Regions from separate parts of the Lysinibacillus sp. FSL K6-0102 genome, predicted to be linked through region 2. Evidence: riboswitches for the same ligand, from Rfam matches in the RefSeq annotation. Region 2 holds a riboswitch; the other holds the start of a gene.

Region 1 (3,420 bases), 3.0 Mb from region 2:
ACGGGAAATTGTTCATTCCCAGCGCTTTAGAGAGGCTGTTGAAATTTTAAAAGATGATAGAGATCAAAAGAAAGTTTTCTAAGACAAAAATGGCAGGCTGTATCAAGGTGAACTTGACACAGCCTTTTTTGCGGTTACTGAATATTTGAGAATAAGCTAAGATCTTTTCGATGACCAATCATTACTAATAAATCTTCCTTTTCAATAATTTGCTCAGGAGAAGGGGAGATAATAATTTCACCTTCGCGCACAATCGCAATTACACTGACGTTATATTTTGCGCGCAAGTCTAAATCACGAAGGTTTTGTCCAGCCATTTTGGAAGGAATCATAATTTCTTCAATGCTGTATTCCTTTGATAATTCGATATAATTCAACATATTTGGGGATAGGAGTTGATTAGCTACACGTTCACCCATATCTCTTTCTGGGTAAATAATCCAATCAGCTCCTACTTTATCTAACACTTGCCCATGTCTTTTACCAAGTGCCTTTGCGATCACTTTTTTGATCCCTAGCTCTTTTAATAAAGAGACGGTTAAAATACTAGATTGCATATCATTACCGATCGCTACGATAACACAATCGAAGTTACCAATACCAATCGATTTTAAGGCTTTTTCTTCTGTTGTATCTGCAACCACAGCGTGAGTCACATAGGGTTCGGCATCCTCTACTCTTTCTTCATTTATGTCAATTCCTAATATTTCCTGTCCAGCTTCATGCAATCTGCGAGCGACGCTTGTTCCGAATCTACCTAAGCCAATCACAGCGTATTGTTTAATGGTCATAGCGTTCTGTCTTCCTCTCATTTGGTTATCCAATCATAATATTTCCTTTTGGGTGGCGGAAACTCTCTTTTTTTCTTCGTTTTGCAATGGCAAAAGCAATGGTTAATGGTCCTACTCTTCCTGCGAACATTGTAATAATCAGAAGAAGACGACCAGCAGGTGTTAGCTCTGGAGTTAGGCCCATCGAAAGACCAACAGTACCAAACGCAGAGGTAGCCTCAAATAAGTACATCATAAAGCTATGATGCTGTTCCGTGATACTGAGAATAATCGTCACGACTACAACAATTAATCCTCCACACATTGTAACCGTCAAAGCCTTTAAGATAGTTTCAGTAACAATTCTACGTTTAAAGAGAACGACATCTTCTTTTCCTCGAATTTGTGACCACATAGTAGCTACTAAAACAGCAAAGGTTGTGATTTTAATACCTCCAGCAGTCGACCCAGAGCCTGCCCCAATAAACATGAAAAGAATCATTAAAAATAATGTAGAATGCGTTAAGTCCCCAATAGCCAGTGTATTGGAGCCAGCAGTTCGTGGTGTAACCGCTTGGTAAAGGGAACCTAATACTTTACCCCATTCGGATAATGGTCCAAGAGTTTTTTGGTTGCCATACTCAAACAAAAATATCAAAATGGTTCCGCTAACAGTGAGCAAAAGTGTCGTTACTAAGACTATTTTTGAATGGACAGAAAGCCTTTTAGTTACACGATATTCATACAATTCATTCATCACAATAAAGCCTAATCCACCGATTGTAATAAGAGCACAGATGGTGAAAACAACAAAGGGGTCATCAACATAGGCAGTCATTCCGTTAAAGCCACCCATTAAATCGAAGCCCGCGTTGTTGAAGTTGGATATGGCATGAAAAAATCCAAAATAAAGGGCCTTTCCAATAGGCATATCAAAAGAAAAACGAATCGATAGAATTAGACCACCGATTATTTCAATACATGCTGTAAAGAGCAATATTCTTTTCACTAATCGAACAAGACCAGCAATGGAGATATTATTAAATGCTTCTTTAAGCAGCAGTCTTTCTTTTAATGAAATTTTCTTTCCAAGCAGTAAAAATAATAATGTGGCAAATGTCATAAATCCTAAACCGCCAATTTGGATTAAGAATAAAAGGACCACTTCGCCAAAAATAGAGAAGGTATCACCTGTATCAACTACAATTAAACCTGTGACACAAGTAGCTGATGTAGCAGTGAATAAAGCATCTAAAAAGGGCAAACCCTTCCCATCCTCAGTAGAAAATGGCATTGTTAAAAGAAACGTACCTATGGCAATGATGAGGGCAAAGCCCAATACAAGAACTTTGGGAGGATTTAATGCTCTTTTAAAATTGTTCATTTAATTTTTCCTCAATTCTGAATAGTAAACAACTGTTTGTTAGATGGCATAATAAAAAGACCTACGATTAGAGCATGAAAAGGGTAGAAAGCATGCTAATAATGGTGGTCAATAACGACCTCCTTCGCTTTAGCCGACGAAGTTAGCTGACGGGTAGGATGGCGAAAGAGCTTTCTCATCCCTTCTGCTAAAGCAGAATTAACCCCAAAAGATTGGTTCCTCCGTTCTCAAATAGTTGAGATTTGGCCGATATGAAATTGAATGTGATTATTCTACGCCCTTATTCTATTTTTTGTAAACCCCTTAATTGTTAAGAAAATGTAATTATTTTTATTGTGGGCGAATTGTGTATGAATAATTCGAGCAAAAATAAAACCAAAAATTCACTTGATAATTTCGCATACTTTCTATTGACCATTATTAGACAATACGATATAATTTTTTAGTACACAACAGAAGGTGATTTGCCTAATTGTGTATTGACGTGTGTTCGGAGGGAGGGAAAGAGAGATGTCAAAAACTGTCGTTCGCAAAAACGAATCGCTTGAAGATGCTCTTCGCCGCTTCAAACGTACTGTATCAAAAAGTGGTACAATTCAAGAAGTTAGAAAGCGCGAGTTCTACGAAAAACCTAGCGTAAAACGTAAAAAGAAATCAGAAGCTGCACGTAAACGTAAGTGGTAATTTAATTTCCCATTAAAAATCCCTACGTTCATAACACGCAATTGTATGATTCACTGAGCAGACAAAGTTATACCTGAAATTAATCACATTTTTGATTAATTTCAGGTATTTTACATTGCTCAACTTTACGTACATATGAAAAAGCCGAATGAAATCACTTTGATTCATTCGGCTTTTTTGCACATACTAAGTGTTAGTAATTGGCATTAGATCGAATAATAAATAATTAATAAATTTTTTAAGATTTGTGAAACTTTTCGCATGATTGACCGTATATACAGAGGAGAGGCATGTTAGAAGGGAGGGAAAAAGATGCGAAAACGGAGAATCCTCAGCTATTTACTAGTGATATGGATGACTTTTTTGTTAGCGTTTCCATTAACTTCGGCTTTTGCCAGTAATAAGGTTTATCATGTTCCGATTCATAATGAAGTAGAGCGAGGACTTCATGCATTTTTAGAACGAGCTTTTAAAGAGGCTGAAGAAAACAATGCAGAGGCGATTATCTTAGAAATACATACGCCTGGCGGTTTTGTGAATGCAGCAAGCGATATCGCCATGCTTATGGATGCAACGCAAATA
Region 2 (3,420 bases):
AAAACAAAGAGCAATTGGACATTCATTTCGAACAACTAGAGCTTGCCCCTTTCTTAAATAAAGTAGCTTCACAAATGGAACAGGCTTATCATCGAACATTTAGAATTGATGCGCAGATACCAAAATTTATTAATAGTGATGAAAAAATATTGAAGCAACTACTTTTTATTTTGCTGGATAATGCTAGGAAATATAGTGAGGATGAAGTACGTATTCAAGCCACTGAAACAACCAACCATGTACGTATTACCATCCAAGATTTTGGTATTGGTATTCCAGTCGAGCATATTCCTCATTTGTTTGAGCGTTTCTATCGTGTAACAGAGGATCGTAATCGTAAAACAGGTGGTTCAGGGCTAGGGCTAGCAATAGCACACGAACTGGCACAACAATTAGGTATAACGATAGATGTGAAAAGTAAGCTAGGGGAAGGCTCAAGCTTTACTTTATGTATACCAAAGGAGGGACAGCAATGAAAAAGTGGATGTTAGTAATTGTTGTTATTATCCTTCTTTGTAGTGGAGTAATTTGGTTTGTTCAACATCGTTATTTTTACGTTCAACCTCTTAGTGAAGCGCAGGCTATTCGGCATATTGAGACTATCTACAATGGTCATGTTACACAGGTTGAAAAACAAGGAAATAACTTTGAAATGCTTTTTACGCGTGACGATGTCAAGTATGCAGCTATACTCGATGTTACGACACAACAGGTGACTGATCTAATCCTGAAAGAAGGACATAGTAAATTACTTTTAACAGAAAAGCAGATCAGACAAATGGTTAAAAAGGAATATGGAGATATAGAAAGCGTTATGCTTACAGACTCCATTTACACTGTACGTGTTGAAAATGAGGAAATTCAAAAGGATTTAACGTTTGATGGTTATACTGGCGAACTACTGGCTGAGAAAAAGGTTGAGCCACAAGAACAACCTATCGAAGAGCCTATTATTACTGAACAACAGGCCATTCAAATAGCTCTTAAGCAATTAAAGGGTGAAGTGGATTCAGTTGATTTTGAAGAAACCCCAGAGGGTGGTTACTATTTAGTTGAGATTGAAACGCAGGAGGACGAAGCTACATTTCAAATTCATGCTGTTTCAGGAAAAGTACTGTCTGTAACATGGGATGACGATCATTAAATCATTCTCATGAAATTCTAATGTTTCTCTTATTGTTCTATCATCTTCAATTGGTAAGCTAAGTTTAGATAAACCAAAGGAGAGATGAACATGAAAAAAATGATCATGATTCCAGCACTAGTAATTACACTGGGAGTGGGTGCAGCGATTGGCTCGACGACTTTATTATCAGGAAATGCCCAAGAAAAAAAGGTCTTATCCATGCAGGAAATTGAGAAGAAGGCTCTAGCGGTAGTGGATGGTACAGTTGCCAATATCGAATTTGACCAAAATCAGTTTAGCTCTAATTATGAAGTAGAGGTGTATACAGATACAGAAGAATATGATTTAAAATTTGATGCTTATAGTGGAAAATTGCTCAAGCAGAAAAAGGAACGTCTAGATGACGATGATTGGGATGATCATATTCCTGCTACGACTGCTACAACAAAAATAATTACAAAAGAGCAGGCTATCAAGACAGCCCAAACAAAAGCAAAGGGTAAAGTGACAAAAATTAAGCTTGATGATGGTGTATATGAAATTGAACTGAAAGACGGTCAATATGAATACGAAGTAGATGTGGATGCAGTCTCTGGGAACATTATCGACTTTGAACAAGGCTTTGATGACTAATATAATGAGCTGTCTTGAAGGTAGAATATACCTTTAAGGCAGTTTTTATTGTTTATATTGTGGGTATTGACTAGGTATTCAGGAAATTTTCTTTAAGAAGCGGTTATTTATATGTTCAAAAAAAGCCTATGCTTTTACTCAAAAAAGAGAAAAATTTTCTTCTTTACTTTTTCAATTAGCAGGCGTAATATGACATCATTATAAAAGTTTCAAATTTCTAAATCGCTGAAGCAACTAAACGCGGGGGAACCAATTTTGATGGATGGCATAGCCATTCTTGGGGTGAATCTCTTCCTTGTGGAGGAGTAGGGCTACTCAGGCCCGAATCCGACAGCTAACCTCGTAAGCGTTAAGAGCAGAAAAGTGGAGCTTGGCAGACGGATGAGCGTCTACAAGTCTTATTTAGTGATGACTTGTAGGCGTTTTTTGATGTAATTTAGAAAGGCGAAACACATTCTATGAAACTAGAAGGTGTTTATCAATGAAATCCTCATTCAAACGTTATGTAATCGGCAAACCATTAAGATCCGATGCGTTAGGGGAACAAAAGCTAAGTAAAACAAAGGCACTGGCCATATTATCATCAGATGCATTGTCATCAGTAGCCTATGGACCAGAACAAATTTTAATTGTCCTAATGACGGTAGGTACAATGGCGTTTTGGTATTCTTTACCTATTGCCGCTGGAGTGGTTATTCTACTCGTGGCACTGATTTTATCCTATCGTCAAGTTATCTTCGCCTATCCACATGGGGGAGGCGCCTATGTCGTATCACGAGAAAATTTAGGCGTGAATGCAGGTCTTGTTGCAGGGGGTTCTTTGCTTGTTGATTATATTTTAACGGTAGCAGTAAGTGTGTCGGCCGGGACAGATGCCATTACATCTGCATTTCCAAGTCTTCATGCTTATAATGTACCCATTGCTATTATATTTGTGATTTTCTTAACGATTTTAAACTTGCGAGGTGTAACAGAGTCAGCCTCTATCTTGGCGTACCCAGTTTATCTATTTGTAGGCGTTATGCTGTTGCTAATCGGGATTGGGCTCTATAATGTGGCAACTGGACAGGTGCCTGCAGAGCTACATCCAAAGATTGGCACACCAGTGGCAGGGATTAGCCTATTTATTTTATTAAAGGCATTTGCTTCAGGAAGCTCAGCGTTAACAGGAGTAGAGGCTATTTCTAACGCTATACCTAATTTTAGAAATCCTGCCCCGAATAATGCTGCTAAAACGCTTTTAGCAATGGGCGCCATTTTAGCCGTTTTATTCATCGGGATTGTTAGTCTAGCTTATTTTTATGGCGTTGCACCAACAGCAGAAGCAACAGTCGTTTCCCAACTAGCAGAAGCTAGTGTTGGTCGGAATTTTCTTTATTATATTGTACAGGGGACAACGGCAATGATTTTAGTACTTGCCGCAAACACAGGATATTCAGCATTTCCCTTGCTTGCTGTGAATTTATCGAAGGATGGTTTTATCCCACGAATCTTCCAAATTCGTGGGGACCGTCTTGGCTATTCAAATGGTATTTTAATGCTAGGTATTGCAGCCATTTTTTTAATTATACTTTTTGACGGGGCCACAGAGCATTTAATTCCGCTCTATGCAGTAGGCGTATTTATTCCCTTTACATTAGCGCAAACGGGAATGATGAGAA

Evidence for each region. Region 2 has a riboswitch for cyclic di-AMP ahead of NYE73_RS01425 (APC family permease). Riboswitches for the same ligand answer to the same signal wherever they lie in the genome.
Region 1: linked by a shared signal. The riboswitch ahead of NYE73_RS16680 (TrkH family potassium uptake protein) and the one ahead of NYE73_RS01425 (APC family permease) in region 2 are both predicted to bind cyclic di-AMP.

What each region holds. Positions count from the first base shown of each region.
Region 1 covers NZ_JBBOPH010000001.1:3,274,020-3,277,439, reverse strand. The annotation lists gene NYE73_RS16690 (manganese catalase family protein) at 1-82, shown strand, start outside; gene NYE73_RS16685 (potassium channel family protein) at 135-791, opposite strand; gene NYE73_RS16680 (TrkH family potassium uptake protein) at 817-2,154, opposite strand; cyclic di-AMP (ydaO/yuaA leader) riboswitch at 2,271-2,412, opposite strand; gene rpsU (30S ribosomal protein S21) at 2,665-2,838, shown strand; gene NYE73_RS16670 (NfeD family protein) at 3,151-3,420, shown strand, end outside.
Region 2 covers NZ_JBBOPH010000001.1:290,747-294,166, forward strand. The annotation lists gene NYE73_RS01410 (HAMP domain-containing sensor histidine kinase) at 1-476, shown strand, start outside; gene NYE73_RS01415 (PepSY domain-containing protein) at 473-1,144, shown strand; gene NYE73_RS01420 (PepSY domain-containing protein) at 1,235-1,759, shown strand; cyclic di-AMP (ydaO/yuaA leader) riboswitch at 1,973-2,122, shown strand; gene NYE73_RS01425 (APC family permease) at 2,241-3,420, shown strand, end outside.